DNA from 3 places in the Streptomyces sp. NPDC059828 genome. Region 2 is predicted to be linked to each of the others. Evidence: predicted binding sites of a transcription regulator. Region 2 holds the regulator's gene; each other region holds the start of a gene.
What was found. Region 2 encodes HrcA, which represses chaperone genes, less so after heat shock. Its sites were predicted from a motif close to TTNGCACTCNGNNNNNCNGAGTGCNAA; they were not measured.

Region 1 (5,558 bases), on a different contig from region 2:
CCACGCTGACCGTGCCGCCGTGCCGGGCCGTGCGCTTCGCGGCGACGAGCCGGTCGAGCGGGCGGTCGGCCACGGACCAGGACCGCCGGGCAAGCCAGCGCTCCACCTCTTCCAGCACGTGATCTCCATCTCTCTGTCTCGCGGATCGGACGACCCGTCTCAGCGGCCCGGGGGGTCGGTTACAGTCTTGAACAACGCGGACGACCATCGCATGCCGATCGCACCGATAGCACAGCGCGCATCGCGCACCAGTGCACGTCGCACCCGCCGACAATCACATACCGCTCATCCAGAGGGGCAGAGGGATACGGCCCGTTGAAGCCCCGGCAACCCTCCAGCCGGTCTCGTTGCTCGGTGTCGTCACCGCGGCGCAATCGAGGCTCCCGGCTAGGGAAGGTGCCAAATCCGTCTCATGGCGAGATGCGCCATGAGGAAGATGAGGAGAAAGGGCCTCGCCTCCATGGCTGTACAGACCGACGCCACTCCCGAAACCCCCGCTACCGTCGACCTGGGGTCCGCCTCCGGCCTCTCCTGCCGCGAGTGCGGCGAGACCGTCCGGCTCGGCCCCGTCTTCGCCTGTCAGCTCTGCTTCGGACCCCTCGAAGTGGCGTACGACCTGCCGACCGGCGACCCGGAGAGCCTGCGCAAGCGGATCGAGAACGGCCCCGCCAACATCTGGCGCTACGCCCCGCTGCTGCCCGTCCCCGCCGACGTGGCGGACAAGCCCAATCTGAACCCGGGCTGGACCAAGCTGGTCAAGGCCGACAACCTCGCCCGTGAGCTGGGCGTCACCGGCGCGCTGTATGTGAAGGACGACTCCGGAAACCCGACCCACTCCTTCAAGGACCGTGTGGTCGCGCAGGCCATCGAGGCCGCCCGCGCCTTCGGTTTCACCACCCTGTCCTGCTCCTCCACCGGCAATCTCGCGGGCGCGGTCGGCGCCGCGGCGGCACGGGCCGGATTCCGGTCCTGCGTGTTCATCCCGCACGACCTGGAGCAGGGCAAGGTCGTCATGGCCGCGGTCTACGGCGGCGAGCTCGTCGGCATCGAGGGCAACTACGACGACGTCAACCGCTTCTGCTCCGAGCTCATCGGCGACCCGGTCGGCGAGGGCTGGGGCTTCGTCAACGTCAATCTGCGCCCGTACTACGCCGAGGGCTCCAAGACCCTGGCCTACGAGATCTGCGAGCAGCTCGGCTGGCGGCTGCCCGACCAGCTCGTCATCCCCATCGCCTCGGGCTCCCAGCTCACCAAGATCGACAAGGGGCTCCAGGAGCTGATCAAGCTGGGGCTCGTCGAGGACAAGCCGTACAAGATCTTCGGCGCTCAGGCCGAGGGCTGCTCCCCGGTGTCCGTGGCCTTCAAGGCGGGCCACGACGTGGTACGGCCGCAGAAGCCCGACACCATCGCGAAGTCGCTCGCGATCGGCAACCCGGCGGACGGACCCTACGTCCTGGACATCTGCCGCCGCACGGGTGGAGCAGTCGAGGACGTCACGGACGAGGAGATCGTGGCGGCGGTCAAGCTGCTGGCCCGTACGGAGGGCATCTTCACCGAGACCGCGGGAGGTACCACCCTCGGCGTGGCGAAGAAGCTGATCGAGGCCGGAGTCATCGACCCGTCGCTCACCACGGTGGTCGTCAACACGGGTGATGGCCTCAAGACCCTCGACGCGGTGGTCCCGACCACGGGTATGTCCGCCGTCATCCGCCCGAACCTGGACTCCTTCCGAGAGGCTGGCCTCGTATGAGCGTCAACGTCCGCATCCCCACCATCCTGCGCACCTACACGGGGGGCCGGTCCGAGGTCGCGGCGGAGGGCGCGACCCTCGCCGAGGTGATCGCCGACCTGGAGAAGAACCACACCGGAATCGCTGCCCGGGTGCTGGACGACCAGGGCAAGCTGCGCCGCTTCGTGAACGTCTACGTCAACGACGACGACGTGCGCTTCGAGCAGGGCCTCGAGACGGCGACGCCGGACGGCGCCGGCGTGTCGATCATCCCCGCCGTCGCGGGTGGGTGAGCCGCGCTCAGACACCCCCTGAACGGCCCTTGCCGGCCCGTGCGCGGCACGTTCCTGACCCTGCGTACAGCACGTTCCGTCACCCGGTGCGCCCCCTCCGCAAGCTCTGCGGAGGGGGCGATTCCGTTGAGCGCCGCGCGGTAGAGTTGGCGTCATCTCCCCTCGCTGGGTTGTGCCGTGGGCATATGAGAATGCGACCGCGCACGACAAGAAACAGCCAAAGTGTTCGAGCTACTTGCGCTTTTTGTGCGCTTTGCCCGGCCTGACTTGCCCGGGATTGCTCGGAGTTGGGCATGGTTGCCCGATCAGCCATGCTCAGATTTCTCGTCCGTTTGACCTGTTGCAGAGGGCAGTTGGACAGATACATTCAGCCGCGGTCGACGCGTTCCGGCGCACGTTCACAGGGGTTCCTCGCTGCTTCCTGCATGGGAACTCAGGGGAACTCTTCGTGGGCGAGTTCTGACCCGGGTCCGCGAAGTGCGGTCCTGTGCAAGGGCCAGTAATAGGGGAGTTAGGCATGGCTCAGGGCACCGTCAAGTGGTTCAACGCGGAGAAGGGGTACGGCTTCATCGCGGTCGACGGTGGTGCGGATGTTTTCGTCCACTACAGCGCGATCCAGATGGACGGGTACCGCACCCTGGAGGAGGGCCAGCGAGTCGAGTTCGAGATCTCGCAGGGTCAGAAGGGGCCGCAGGCGGACATGGTCCGGCTGGCCGGCTGAAGCGCCGGACTGGAGAACTGCGCATCACGTCACGGAGGGCCCGTACCAAGGGGGTGCGGGCCCTCCGTGCTGCCCGCGTCCTGCACCTCGGTGGTTCCGCCGAGGGTTCTTCGAAGCCGCTCGCCGCCGCCCGTCGCCCGACCGCCACCCCTATTCGAGGCTTCTTCGAAGCCGCTTGCACTCGAGGGGTACGAGTGCTAATCATTGGCGTTAGCACTCTACTAGTGAGAGTGACAACGAAGGACCGGGTCGGTGAGGCTCGCAGGCCGTGTGGGGGCAAGGAACCACAAGGCGTGCAGGCCGTCCGTCGCGGGCACCAGCGCGGTCCGGAAGCATCCTCCCCCGTAGCCCTGCGCGGGTACGGGGAGACCCCCAAGTCCGGGAGGACCACTTCACATGGCCAAGATCATCGCGTTCGACGAGGAGGCACGGCGCGGTCTCGAGCGCGGGATGAACCAGCTCGCCGACGCCGTCAAGGTCACTCTTGGCCCCAAGGGCCGGAACGTCGTCCTCGAGAAGAAGTGGGGCGCCCCCACGATCACCAACGATGGTGTGTCCATCGCCAAGGAGATCGAGCTCGAGGACCCGTACGAGAAGATCGGCGCCGAGCTGGTCAAGGAAGTCGCCAAGAAGACGGACGACGTCGCCGGTGACGGTACGACCACCGCGACGGTTCTCGCCCAGGCGCTGGTCCGCGAGGGCCTGCGCAACGTGGCGGCCGGCGCCAACCCGATGGCTCTGAAGCGCGGTATCGAGAAGGCCGTCGAGGCCGTCTCCGGTGCGCTGCTCGACCAGGCCAAGGAGGTCGAGACCAAGGAGCAGATCGCCTCCACCGCCTCCATCTCCGCCGCCGACACCCAGATCGGCGAGCTCATCGCCGAGGCGATGGACAAGGTCGGCAAGGAAGGCGTCATCACCGTCGAGGAGTCCCAGACCTTCGGTCTGGAGCTGGAGCTCACCGAGGGTATGCGCTTCGACAAGGGCTACATCTCGGCGTACTTCGCCACCGACATGGAGCGTATGGAGGCCTCGCTGGAGGACCCGTACATCCTGATCGTCAACTCCAAGATCTCCTCGGTCAAGGACCTGCTCCCGCTGCTGGAGAAGGTCATGCAGTCGGGCAAGCCGCTGCTGATCATCGCCGAGGACGTCGAGGGCGAGGCCCTGTCGACCCTGGTCGTCAACAAGATCCGCGGCACCTTCCGGTCCGTCGCCGTCAAGGCCCCGGGCTTCGGCGACCGCCGCAAGGCCATGCTCGGCGACATCGCCATCCTCACCGGTGGCACGGTCATCTCCGAGGAGGTCGGCCTCAAGCTGGAGAACGCCGGTCTCGACCTGCTGGGCCGCGCCCGCAAGGTCGTCATCACCAAGGACGAGACGACCATCGTCGACGGTGCCGGTGACAGCGAGCAGGTCCAGGGCCGCGTCAACCAGATCCGCGCCGAGATCGAGAACTCCGACTCGGACTACGACCGCGAGAAGCTCCAGGAGCGCCTCGCGAAGCTGGCCGGCGGCGTGGCCGTCATCAAGGCCGGTGCCGCGACCGAGGTCGAGCTCAAGGAGCGCAAGCACCGCATCGAGGACGCCGTTCGCAACGCGAAGGCGGCCGTCGAGGAGGGCATCGTCGCCGGTGGTGGCGTGGCCCTGCTCCAGGCCTCCCAGGTCTTCGAGAAGCTGGAGCTCGAGGGCGATGAGGCCACCGGTGCCGCCGCCGTCAAGCTGGCGCTCGAGGCCCCGCTGAAGCAGATCGCCGTCAACGCCGGCCTCGAGGGCGGTGTCGTGGTGGAGAAGGTGCGCAACCTGACCCCGGGCCACGGCCTGAACGCCGCGACCGGTGAGTACGTCGACCTGGTCGCCGAGGGCATCATCGACCCGGCGAAGGTGACGCGCTCCGCGCTGCAGAACGCGGCCTCCATCGCCGCGCTGTTCCTCACCACCGAGGCCGTCATCGCCGACAAGCCGGAGAAGTCCGCTGCGGCTGCTCCGGGTGGCATGCCCGGCGGTGACATGGACTTCTGATCGACCTGAGCGTTCCGGGCTCAGGGCCGCACGCCCTCGAGCTTCGAGCGAAGGTTGATCGACCGTCCTGAAACGAGGGCGGCACCCCCACTCCCAGGGGGTGCCGCCCTCGTCTTTTGTGTGACCCGCCTTTTCGTCACCCGCTCTCGCGCTGACCGCGCTGACCGCGCTCACACGGCGAGCGGTGAGGTGCCCCGAAGCAGCAGCGTGAACCACGTCGTCTTGCCGTCGTCGTTCGGCCGTACCCCCCAGCTCCCGGCCAGGGTCTCGACCAGGATCAGTCCGCGCCCCGACTCGTCGTCCGCCTCGGCGATCCGCGGCTGCGGCAGATGGTGGCTGCTGTCGCTCACCTCCACCGTCAGCTCCGTCACGTTGCGGCGCATGCACAGCCGTACCGGGCCCTGACCGTGCCTGATGGCGTTGGTGACCACCTCGGACACCAGGAGCTGGGCGTTGTCGACCAGGTCGTCGCAGCCCCAGGAGCGAAGCGCGGTGGTGAGGAAAGCGCGTGCCTTGGACACCGAGGCGGCGGTGGCCGGCAGCTCGGTCGAGGCGGTGGCCAGGGGAGCGGCGGGAAGCTGGGCGATGAGCAGGGTCACGTCGTCGTGGTGGTGTTCGGTGGCGGGCAGGACGGAGGAGAGCACGTCGTCCACCGCGCCCTCCAGGTCGGACGTGGACATGAAGGCTTTGTCCAGTGCGGCGACCAGTGCGTCGAGCTGGTCCTCGATATCGCCCTCCGGGGTCTCTATCAACCCGTCCGTGAACAGAACGAGGCTGGAGCCCGGCGCGACTGCCA
Region 2 (5,558 bases):
ACCGTCTTCGTCGGGGGTGGTACGCCGACCCTGCTCCCCGCGGCCGACCTGGTGCGGATGCTCGGGGCGGTGCGCGAGGTGTTCGGCCTGGCCGATGACGCCGAGATCACGACGGAGGCCAACCCGGAGTCCGTGGATCCGGCCTATCTCGCGGAGCTGCGGGCCGGTGGCTTCAACCGGGTGTCCTTCGGGATGCAGAGCGCCCGGCAGCATGTGCTGAAGGTCCTCGACCGCACCCACACACCCGGCCGCCCCGAGGCCTGTGTCGCCGAGGCACGCGCGGCGGGCTTCGAGCACGTCAACCTCGATCTGATCTACGGCACGCCCGGGGAGACCGACGACGACTGGCGGGCCTCGCTGGACGCGGCGATCGGCGCCGCCCCCGACCACGTCAGTGCCTACGCGCTGATCGTCGAGGAGGGCACACAGCTCGCCCGGCGGATCCGCCGCGGCGAGGTGCCGATGACCGACGACGACGTACACGCCGACCGCTATCTGATCGCCGACGAGGTGCTGTCCGGAGCGGGATTCGACTGGTACGAGGTGTCGAACTGGGCCACGTCCGGTGCCGGGCGCTGCCTGCACAACGAGCTGTACTGGCGGGGCGCCGACTGGTGGGGTGCCGGGCCCGGGGCCCACAGCCATGTGGGCGGCGTCCGCTGGTGGAACGTGAAGCACCCCGGCGCTTACGCCACGGCCCTCGCGGAGGGCCGCTCACCCGGCGCCGGGCGGGAGATCCTGCCCGACGAGGACCGCAGGGTCGAGCGGATCCTGCTGGAGCTGCGGCTGCGCGAGGGCTGCCCACTGGACCTGCTGCGTCCCGCGGGGTTCACGGCCGCCCGCCGCGCCCTGGCGGAAGGGCTGCTCGACCCCGCTTCGTACGAGCAGGGCAGAGCGGTGCTGACGCTGCGCGGGCGGCTGCTGGCGGACGCGGTGGTCCGGGATCTGGTCGACTAGGACGCCTCAGCGCGCGGGAAGTCCTGTGCGTCCCGCCCGGGGCCCGGGGGGACGCACCCTGGGGCCGAGAACATCGCCGGGACGGGGAGACCGCGCGGTCTGAGCGCCGGTTCGTGGCTCAGCCCGTCGCCGTGACGAAGTCGATCAGCTCCTCCACCCGCCCCAGCAGCGCGGGCTCCAGGTCCTTGTAGCTGCCCACCTTCGACAGGATGTGCTGCCAGGCCGCCCCCGTGTTCTCCGGCCAGCCCAGCGCCCGGCACACCCCCGTCTTCCAGTCCTGTCCGTGCGGCACGGACGGCCAGCCCGCGATCCCGACCGAGGACGGCTTCACCGCCTCCCAGACGTCGATGTACGGATGTCCGGCCACCAGCACATGCGGGTCGGTGACGGACGCGGCGATACGGGACTCCTTGGAGCCCGGCACCAGATGGTCCACGAGCACCCCGAGCCGGGCGTCCGCCCCGGGTGCGAAGTCCGCGACGATCGCCGGGAGGTCGTCGATGCCCGCCAGGTACTCGACCACCACGCCCTCGATGCGCAGATCGTCGCCCCAGACCCGTTCGACCAGCTCCGCGTCGTGCCGCCCCTCCACATAGATCCGTCCCGCCCGGGCCACCCGGGCCCGTGCCCCGGGCACGGCGAGGGATCCGGATGCCGTACGGGTGGGCCGTACCGGAGCGCCCGAAGACGGCCGCACCAGCGTGACCACCCTGCCCTCGAGCAGGAAACCGCGCGGCTCCAGCGGAAACACCCGGTGCTTGCCGAAGCGGTCCTCCAGCGTCACCGTTCCCGCCTCACAGCGGATCACCGCGCCGCAGAAGCCCGTTCCGGCCTCCTCCACGACCAGGTCGCACTCGGCGGGGACCTCGGGCGCGGGGGTGGACCGCTTCCAAGGGGGCGTCAGATCAGGGCTGTAGCTGCGCATTGGGCAGACGCTACGACACCCCGAACCGCCGGGCCAGCTCATCCCGTTGGGCGCGTACGAATGCCGCGTCCACGACCGCTCCGTGCCCCGGTACGTACAGCGCGTCGTCCCCGCCCAGTGCCAGCAGCCGGTCGAGGGCGGCGGGCCAGCGCGTGGGGATGGCGTCCGGGCCGGCCTGGGGCTCCCCGGACTCCTCGACCAGGTCGCCGCAGAGCACCACCTCGGGGCCGCCCGCCGTCCCCGGCACCAGCACCACGAGGTCGTGGCCGGTGTGGCCGGGCCCCACGTTCGCCAGCAGCACCTGGCGACCGCCGAGGTCCAGGGTCCACTCACCGCTGATCACATGCCGGGGCGCCACCAGCACGTCCGCGGCCTGGGTGGCGTCGGCGGGCGCCACACCTTGGCTGATGGCGTCGTCGCGGAGGGCGTCCCGCTCCCGTGCCAGCCCCATGAGCTGGTCGGTCCCCACCGCCCCGTAGACCCGTGCCGCCGAGAAAGCCGCCGTGCCGAACACGTGGTCGAAGTGTGGATGACTGAGAGCGATATGCGTCACACGCCGGCCGCCGAGCAGGGACTGGATCTGGGTGCGCAGCTCGGCGCCCTCGCGCAGCGTGGCGCCCGTGTCGTACAGGAGTACGGCGTCATCCCCGACCACCACGGCCGCTGTCGCGTCCCATACGGGCAGCCGCCGCCGCCCGACCCCGTCGGCGAGGCGCTCCCAGCCGAAGTCTTCCCAACTGACGTCCATGAGGCGACGCTATCCCGTAAGGGGACGACAGCCCCGCGCGGCCGTGGCGGGCGCTGCCGCAGGTCCCGGCGACGAGCCCCGTGACATGTTCCGTCGCGAGCTCTGTGGCAGGGTCCGTGACGTGTTCGCCGTCCGGTCGCCCTTGCTCGGGGTGTACCTCACGGCCGTACACTGGCCGGGGGGCTTTGGCACTCCGCCCTGGTGAGTGCCAGATCACACCGACCGACCGATCCGCCGATGAACGACAGCTGGAGGTGCGCACGATGCTCAGCGAACGCAGGCTGGAGGTTCTGCGCGCCATCGTCCAGGACTATGTGGGCACGGAGGAGCCGGTCGGTTCCAAGGCCCTCACCGAGCGTCACCGGCTCGGCGTGTCGCCCGCCACCGTGCGCAACGACATGGCGGTGCTGGAGGACGAGGGCTATATCGCCCAGCCCCACACCAGCGCCGGCCGGATCCCCACGGACAAGGGCTACCGCCTGTTCGTGGACAAGCTCGCCGGCGTCAAGCCGCTGTCGTCCCCCGAAAGGCGGGCGATCCAGAACTTCCTCGACGGCGCCGTGGACCTCGATGACGTCGTGGCCCGCACGGTGCGGCTGCTGGCGCAGCTGACCCGGCAGGTCGCCGTGGTCCAGTACCCGTCCCTGACCCGCTCGACGGTGCGGCATGTGGAGCTGCTGGCGCTCGCGCCCGCACGCCTGATGCTGGTGCTGATCACGGACACGGGTCGGGTGGAGCAGCGGCACGTGGACTGCCCGGCGCCGTTCTCCGACACCTCGCTCGCGGATCTGCGGGCGAGGCTGAACAGCCGGGTCGTCGGCCGGCGCTTCACCGATGTGCCGCAGCTTGTGCAGGACCTCCCGGATTCCTTCGAACCGGAGGACCGCGGCACGGTGTCGACGGTGCTCTCGACGCTGCTCGAGACCCTCGTCGAGGAGACCGAGGAGCGGCTGATGATCGGCGGTACCGCCAATCTGACACGCTTCGGGCACGACTTCCCGCTCACCATCCGGCCCGTCCTCGAGGCGCTGGAGGAGCAGGTCGTGCTGCTGAAGCTGCTCGGTGAGGCGAAGGACTCCGGCATGACGGTCCGGATCGGGCACGAGATCGCCCACGAGGGCCTCAACTCCACCTCCGTGGTCGCTGTCGGCTACGGTTCGGGCGACGAAGCCGTCGCCAAACTCGGCGTGGTCGGACCGACCCGCATGGACTACCCCGGAACGATGGGAGCGGTACGCGCAGTGGCACGTTACGTCGGACAGATCCTGGCGGAGTCGTAAGTGGCCACGGACTACTACGCCGTACTCGGCGTGCGCCGCGACGCATCGCAGGATGAGATCAAGAAGGCCTTCCGGCGGCTGGCGCGGGAACTCCACCCGGATGTGAACCCGGACCCGAAGACGCAGGAGCGCTTCAAGGAGATCAACGCCGCCTACGAGGTGCTTTCCGACCCGCAGAAGAAGCAGGTCTACGACCTCGGCGGAGACCCCCTATCCAGCGCGGGCGGCGGCGCCGGAGGCTTCGGCGCGGGCGGCTTCGGCAACTTCTCGGACATCATGGACGCCTTCTTCGGTACGGCGTCCCAGCGCGGTCCGCGGTCGCGCACCCGGCGCGGCCAGGACGCGATGATCCGGCTGGAGATCGAGCTCAGCGAGTCGGCCTTCGGCACCACGAAGGACATCCAGGTCGACACCGCCGTGGTGTGCACGACCTGCACCGGCGAGGGCGCGGCGCCCGGCACCTCGGCGCAGACCTGTGACATGTGCCGCGGCCGTGGTGAGGTCTCGCAGGTCACCCGGTCCTTCCTGGGCCAGGTCATGACCTCGCGCCCCTGCCCGCAGTGCCAGGGCTTCGGCACCGTCGTCCCGACTCCTTGCCCGGAGTGCGCCGGCGACGGACGGGTGCGCTCCCGGCGCACGCTGACGGTGAAGATCCCGGCCGGTGTCGACAACGGCACCCGTATCCAGCTCGCGGGCGAGGGCGAGGTCGGCCCCGGTGGCGGTCCGGCCGGTGACCTGTACGTGGAGATCCACGAGCTGCCCCACTCGATGTTCCAGCGGCGCGGTGACGACCTGCACTGCACGGTGACCATCCCGATGACTGCGGGCGCCCTCGGCACCAAGGTGCCGCTGGAGACCCTGGACGGGATGGAGGAGGTCGACATCCGGCCCGGCACCCAGTCGGGGCAGTCCATCCCGCTGCACGGCCGCGGTGTGACGCATCTGCGCGGCGGTGGCCGTGGTGACCTCATCGTCCACGTCGAGGTGCAGACCCCGTCGAAGCTGGACCCGGAGCAGGAGAGGCTGCTGCGGGAGCTGGCGAAGCTGCGTGGCGAGGAGCGGCCCACGGGGCAGTTCCAGCCCGGCCAGCAGGGGCTGTTCTCCCGGCTGAAGGACGCGTTCAACGGCCGCTGACGCTGCCGAAGAGGGGCTGAGAGTTACTGGGATGGGGTCCTCCGCGTGGGGGACCCCATCCCTCATGGGCGCGGGATTCGGCCATGGCACCGGGACGTGGCACCATGCGGGGCATGTCCTCCGTGCCGCCCGTGCCGACTGTGCTCTCGGGTCTCTGCCGCTACCCCATCGTGCAGGCTCCCATGGCCGGCGGCGCGTCCGGTCCGGATCTCGCGGCAGCCGTGTGCGAGGCCGGTGGCCTGGGCTTTCTCGCCGCCGGCTACAAGACCGCGGACGGGATGTACCAGGAGATCAAGCAGTTGCGAGGGCTCACCAGGCAGCCTTTCGGGGTCAATCTCTTCATGCCGCAGCCCGCGCACGCCGATCCGGCCGCGGTGGACGTCTACCAGCAGCAGCTCGCGGGCGAGGCGACCTGGTACGAGACACCGCTCGGCGATCCCGACTGCGGACGGGACGACGGCTATGAGGCCAAGCTGGCACTCCTGTGCGACGACCCGGTACCACTGGTGTCCTT
Region 3 (5,558 bases), on a different contig from region 2:
TCGCCCAGGAGAGCGGCGGCGAGTACGCCTCGGGGTCGAAGATCCGCCCGCCGCGCCCGCCGCCCCGTCTGGCCGGGTCGATGAACAGCGACTCCGAGCGCTCGAGGTCGTGGTCCATGACGTCCGCGCAGGTGACCGTGATCAGCGGTGTCCCCTCCACCACCGTGCGCACGTTGAGCAGGGCGGCCTCGGCGGTCAGCGGGTCCCGGTCGACCGCTTCCACGGCGAAGCCCTCGCGGGCGAGCGCGATCGCGTCGCCGCCGATACCGCAGCACAGGTCGGTGACCTGGGCGGGGCCGATGTCCCGGAACCGCGCGGCCCGGTAGGAGGCCACCGAGCGGCGGGTGGACTGCTCGACCCCGTTCGGCGTGAAGTACATCCGGTACGCGTCGTCGGCGCCGAACTTGGCCACCGCCCGCTGCCGCAGCCGCGCCTGGGAGAGCGCCGCCGAGACCAGTTCGGCCGGGTACTCGCGGCGCAGCCGGGTCGCGACGGCGAGCTCCTGGGCGGGGTCGTGGTCCCGCAGGGTGGCCAGCAGGGTCTGCCCTTCGGCGCTGAGCAGCGGCCCGAGATGGGGGAAGGAGACGTCGTTCACCTGGTCATTGTCGGCCAGCCGGGGGACGGTGCGGCGTCGGGTGGCGGTGTCGGTGCCGTGTGGGCGCCGGGCGCTGACAGGATGCGCCGGTATGGGACTAGTACGACAAAACGCAAAAATGACGAAAAGCTGGCACCGTGGCTCACTCGTGCTGGCCGCGCTGATCGTCGCCGCGATCGGCGGGAACTGCGCCGTCGGCGGGAGCTGCACGGGTGTCGGCGCGCAGGGTCCCGGGTCCCACGGCCGGTACGGGGCCGCCGGCCCGGCGGGGGCCTACGGGGCGCCCGCGGGGCGCATGGGGAGGCCGGCGACCGGCGCCCAGGCCGCGGCGGCCAGACACTGGGGGCTCGACGAGCCACCGCTGGTCGCGCCCCGGCCCCCGGAGGAGAAGCCGGAGATCACCACACGCGAGGGGTTCGAGGTCCGCAACCCCGACGGCCTGCCGCCCGTGTTCACCACCGTGCCGACCACGGACCGGGTCGTCTTCCTCACGATCGACGACGGGGCCGAGAAGGACCCCGCGCTGCTGCGGATGATGAACGACCTGGAGATCCCGTACAGCGCCTTCCTCACCGACTACCTGGTCCGCGGCGACTACTCGTACTTCGGCCGGATGCAGGAACGCGGGGTGACGCTGAACAACCACACCCTCACCCACCCCTATCTGCGCGGTCGCCCCTACCGCTTCCAGCGCAGGGAGATCTGCGGCCAGCAGGCCCGGATCGAGGAGGAGTTCGGCGAGCGGCCCCGGCTCTTCCGGCCGCCCTACGGCGCCTATGACCGCAACACGCTGCGGGCCGCCAGGTCATGCGGAATCGAGGCCGTGCCGCTCTGGGCGGCGGAGGCCTTCCCGGACCGCATGGAGTGGCGGGAGGCCGACCGGGATCTGCACCCCGGCGACATCATCCTCACGCACTTCCGGGGTGAGGCGGAGTGGGAGGCCCGGATGCCCGATCTGATCCGGAAGGTCATGAACGTCATCACCGAGAGGGGGTACGCGGTGGCGCGGCTGGAGGATTACGTATAGCCGCCGACCGGACGAAGGGAGCGGCACGCGCAGTGCGGAACACGGCCGGGAGCCCGGCCGTTGTCCTGGCCGGGAGAGACCCGGGGAGTGAACGGGAGCGACCGCCACACGGGGGTTGATTGGCACTCCGCTTGACCGAGTGCTAATCGCAGTCATAGTCTCGGCTCTGGCACTCCCCGCAGGAGAGTGCCAACACAGCGACGGGCAGGTCCGGCACCCGCGACGACGGATCCACCTGGTCGCCACCTCAGACAGTAAACCCCGTGAGATCTCCGAAGGGGGAGGTCGGATCGTGACGACCACCAGCTCCAAGGTTGCCATCAAGCCGCTCGAGGACCGCATTGTGGTCCAGCCGCTCGACGCCGAGCAGACCACGGCCTCTGGCCTGGTCATCCCGGACACTGCCAAGGAGAAGCCCCAGGAGGGCGTCGTCCTGGCCGTCGGCCCGGGCCGCTTCGAGAACGGCGAGCGTCTGCCGCTCGACGTCAAGACCGGCGATGTCGTGCTCTACAGCAAGTACGGCGGCACCGAGGTGAAGTACAACGGCGAGGAGTACCTCGTCCTCTCGGCCCGCGACGTGCTCGCGATCGTCGAGAAGTAATTCACCGGCAGTTTTGCATTGAGCCGCGCCCCTGGCCCCCGTGTCCTCAGTAGCCGGGTGGCCCGGGGCGCGGTTCGTTTTGAGAGGACTTGAGAAGCTCCATGGCGAAGATCCTGAAGTTCGACGAGGACGCCCGTCGCGCCCTTGAGCGCGGCGTCAACAAGCTTGCCGACACGGTCAAGGTGACGATCGGCCCCAAGGGCCGCAACGTCGTGATCGACAAGAAGTTCGGCGCCCCCACCATCACCAACGACGGTGTCACCATCGCCCGTGAGGTGGAGATCGAGGACCCGTACGAGAACCTCGGTGCCCAGCTGGTGAAGGAGGTGGCGACCAAGACCAACGACATCGCGGGTGACGGCACCACCACCGCCACCGTGCTCGCCCAGGCCCTGGTCCGCGAGGGTCTGCGCAACGTCGCCGCCGGCGCATCCCCGGCCGCCCTGAAGAAGGGCATCGACGCCGCCGTCAAGGCTGTCTCCGACGAGCTGATCGCCACCGCGCGTCCGATCGAGGAGAAGTCCGACATCGCCGCCGTCGCCGCGCTGTCCGCCCAGGACCAGCAGGTCGGCGAGCTCATCGCCGAGGCGATGGACAAGGTCGGCAAGGACGGTGTCATCACCGTCGAGGAGTCCAACACCTTCGGTCTGGAGCTGGACTTCACCGAGGGCATGGCCTTCGACAAGGGCTACCTGTCGCCGTACATGGTGACCGACCCGGAGCGTATGGAGGCCGTCCTCGACGACCCGTACATCCTGATCCACCAGGGCAAGATCTCCGCGATCACGGACCTGCTGCCGCTGCTGGAGAAGATCATCCAGTCCGGTGGCTCCAAGCCGCTGCTGATCATCGCCGAGGACGTCGAGGGCGAGGCCCTGTCCACGCTCGTCGTCAACAAGATCCGCGGCACCTTCAACGCGGTCGCGGTCAAGGCTCCCGGCTTCGGTGACCGCCGCAAGGCGATGCTCCAGGACATGGCCACCCTCACCGGTGCCACCGTCATCGCCGAGGAGGTCGGCCTCAAGCTCGACCAGGCGGGTCTGGACGTGCTGGGCACCGCCCGCCGGGTCACCATCACCAAGGACGACACCACGGTCGTCGACGGTGGCGGCAAGAGCGGGGACGTGGCCGGCCGCGTCGCGCAGATCAAGGCCGAGATCGAGAGCACGGACTCCGACTGGGACCGCGAGAAGCTCCAGGAGCGCCTCGCGAAGCTGGCCGGCGGCGTGTGCGTGATCAAGGTCGGCGCCGCCACCGAGGTGGAGCTGAAGGAGAAGAAGCACCGTCTGGAGGACGCCATCTCCGCGACCCGCGCCGCGGTCGAGGAGGGCATCGTCTCCGGTGGTGGCTCCGCGCTGGTCCACGCCGTCAAGGTGCTCGAGGGCAACCTCGGCAAGGACGGCGACGAGGCCACCGGTGTCGCGGTCGTCCGCCGCGCCGCCGTGGAGCCGCTGCGCTGGATCGCCGAGAACGCCGGCCTCGAGGGCTACGTCATCACCGCGAAGGTGGCGGAGCTGGAGAAGGGTCAGGGCTTCAACGCCGCGACCGGTGAGTACGGCGACCTGGTGAAGGCCGGCGTCATCGACCCGGTCAAGGTCACCCGCTCCGCGCTGGAGAACGCCGCGTCGATCGCCTCCCTGCTGCTCACCACCGAGACCCTCGTGGTGGAGAAGAAGGAAGAGGAGCCGGCCGACGCGGGCCACGGCCACGGCCACTCCCACTGAGCTGAGCCGCTGAGCGGCCCCGCTGCTCAGTAGCGCACGAGCCCTCGCTCCCGCACGGGAGCGGGGGCTCATGCCGTAGGTGCGTGCCCGTGCGCACGACTACATCTCCAGCACGCCGAGCTGCCCCATCAGGCCCAGCCGGTCGTACTGCCACCAGGCCTCGCAGATCATGCCCTCCCGGAACCGGTGGGTGGTCGTGCCGGTCATGGTGCACTGCCTGCTGGTCGGCTCGACGCCCATGAACTGCCCGTTGTGCAGGCCGTGCCAGGTCCAGCGGGTGGTGACGCGGTCGCCTTCGGCGATCTGGTCCTCGAGCTCGAAGGTGAAATCGAACCCGGCGCTCCACTGGGCGACCTCGCGCAGGAAGGCGTCGATGCCCACGAGGTCGGCCGGGTTGGACGGATCGTGGTCCCGGTAGTCGTACGTCAGCAGCTCGCGCAGCAGCTCCGGGTTCTCCGAGATGCAGTCCAGGAAGAACCTGCGGCTGGCCCCCTTGTTGAGCTGCTCGTCCCTGACCACGTCCAGATCGGTGAAGCTGGGCATGCCGTCGCACAGCGCCACCATCTTCTCGAAGTTCCGGTCGGTCTCGGGCAGGTTCGAGTTCCTCATCGCGTCTTCGTACGAGGGGAATTCGACGAACTCGATGACATGGGTCGAGTCCGAGCGGTCCCTGGTGACCAGGCTGTGGGTCGCGGTGCGCTTGCCTCCGGTCTGCTCGACCCAGATGTCCAGGAGCTGGTTGAGCTCGTCCAGGCGGTCCGTCTTGCAGTCGATCATTTGTACGAACGTCATGGCGTCTCCCTACGGAGTCACGGGGATACGCCCATTTTAGTGATATGCATACAACTCGGACCGGGTCAGTGCTGATGGACTCCGGTCAGTGGTCTCCGCCGGGCCCGTACTTGCGGCCCGCCCGCGAACTGAACCCGCCCAGGAGCCCTCGGGGCGTCAGTTTCACCACACCCATCAGTGCCTTGTAGCGAGGGTCGGGGACGGAAAGAGACTTGCCGCGCGCCAGATCGGACAGCGCCGTGGACACCAGCTTGTCGGGGTCCAGCCACATCCATCCGGGGATGTTGCCGGTCCCCATCCCGGCTCGCTCGTGGAACTCGGTGCGTACGAAACCGGGGCACAGCGCCATCAGTCGCACCCCCGTGCCAGCGAGATCGCGGGCCGCGCCCTGGGTGAACTGCACGACCCATGCCTTGGAGGCCCCGTACGTGCCCCGGGGCACGAACGCCGCCACCGATGCCACATTGACCACCCCGCCACGGCCGCGCTCGCGCATCGGCCCGGCAGCCGCCGACGTCAGCCGCAGCACTGCCTCGCAGTGCACCTTCAGCATCCGCAGCTCATCGGGCATGGGCACTTCGAGATAGCGCCCCTTGTTGCCGAACCCGGCGTTGTTCACCAGCAGGTCCACCGGGCGCCTGTGGTCGCCTAGCCGTGCCTCGACCGACTCGATGCCCGCGTCCTCCGCCAGGTCCGCGGTCAGCACCTCGGCCTCGATGCCGTGCCGGTCGTGCAGTTCGGTCGCCTGCTCCTGGAGCCGCTTGGTGTCGCGGGCCACCAGGACCAGATCGTGTCCGTCCGCCGCCAGGCGCCGCGCGA

Region 1: the regulator HrcA is predicted to act here: its motif matches at 2,954-2,980, upstream of groL (chaperonin GroEL).
Region 3: the regulator HrcA is predicted to act here: its motif matches at 1,742-1,768, upstream of groES (co-chaperone GroES).

Annotation. Positions count from the first base shown of each region.
Region 1 is NZ_JBHWIW010000017.1:48,096-53,653, forward strand. It holds gene ACFV6V_RS13170 (glucosyl-3-phosphoglycerate synthase) at 1-118, opposite strand, end outside; SAM riboswitch class I at 283-443, shown strand; gene thrC (threonine synthase) at 437-1,750, shown strand; gene ACFV6V_RS13180 (MoaD/ThiS family protein) at 1,747-2,022, shown strand; gene ACFV6V_RS13185 (cold-shock protein) at 2,540-2,743, shown strand; gene groL (chaperonin GroEL) at 3,140-4,762, shown strand; partial or broken gene ACFV6V_RS13195 (SpoIIE family protein phosphatase) at 4,933-5,558, opposite strand, start outside.
Region 2 is NZ_JBHWIW010000029.1:61,269-66,826, reverse strand. It holds gene hemW (radical SAM family heme chaperone HemW) at 1-957, shown strand, start outside; gene ACFV6V_RS18945 (DUF3097 domain-containing protein) at 1,076-1,882, opposite strand; gene ACFV6V_RS18940 (MBL fold metallo-hydrolase) at 1,893-2,630, opposite strand; gene hrcA (heat-inducible transcriptional repressor HrcA) at 2,894-3,910, shown strand; gene dnaJ (molecular chaperone DnaJ) at 3,911-5,044, shown strand; gene ACFV6V_RS18925 (nitronate monooxygenase) at 5,158-5,558, shown strand, end outside.
Region 3 is NZ_JBHWIW010000026.1:64,427-69,984, reverse strand. It holds gene ACFV6V_RS17715 (SAM-dependent methyltransferase) at 1-595, opposite strand, end outside; gene ACFV6V_RS17710 (polysaccharide deacetylase family protein) at 714-1,622, shown strand; gene groES (co-chaperone GroES) at 1,915-2,223, shown strand; gene groL (chaperonin GroEL) at 2,325-3,947, shown strand; gene ACFV6V_RS17695 (ester cyclase) at 4,047-4,739, opposite strand; gene ACFV6V_RS17690 (SDR family NAD(P)-dependent oxidoreductase) at 4,825-5,558, opposite strand, start outside.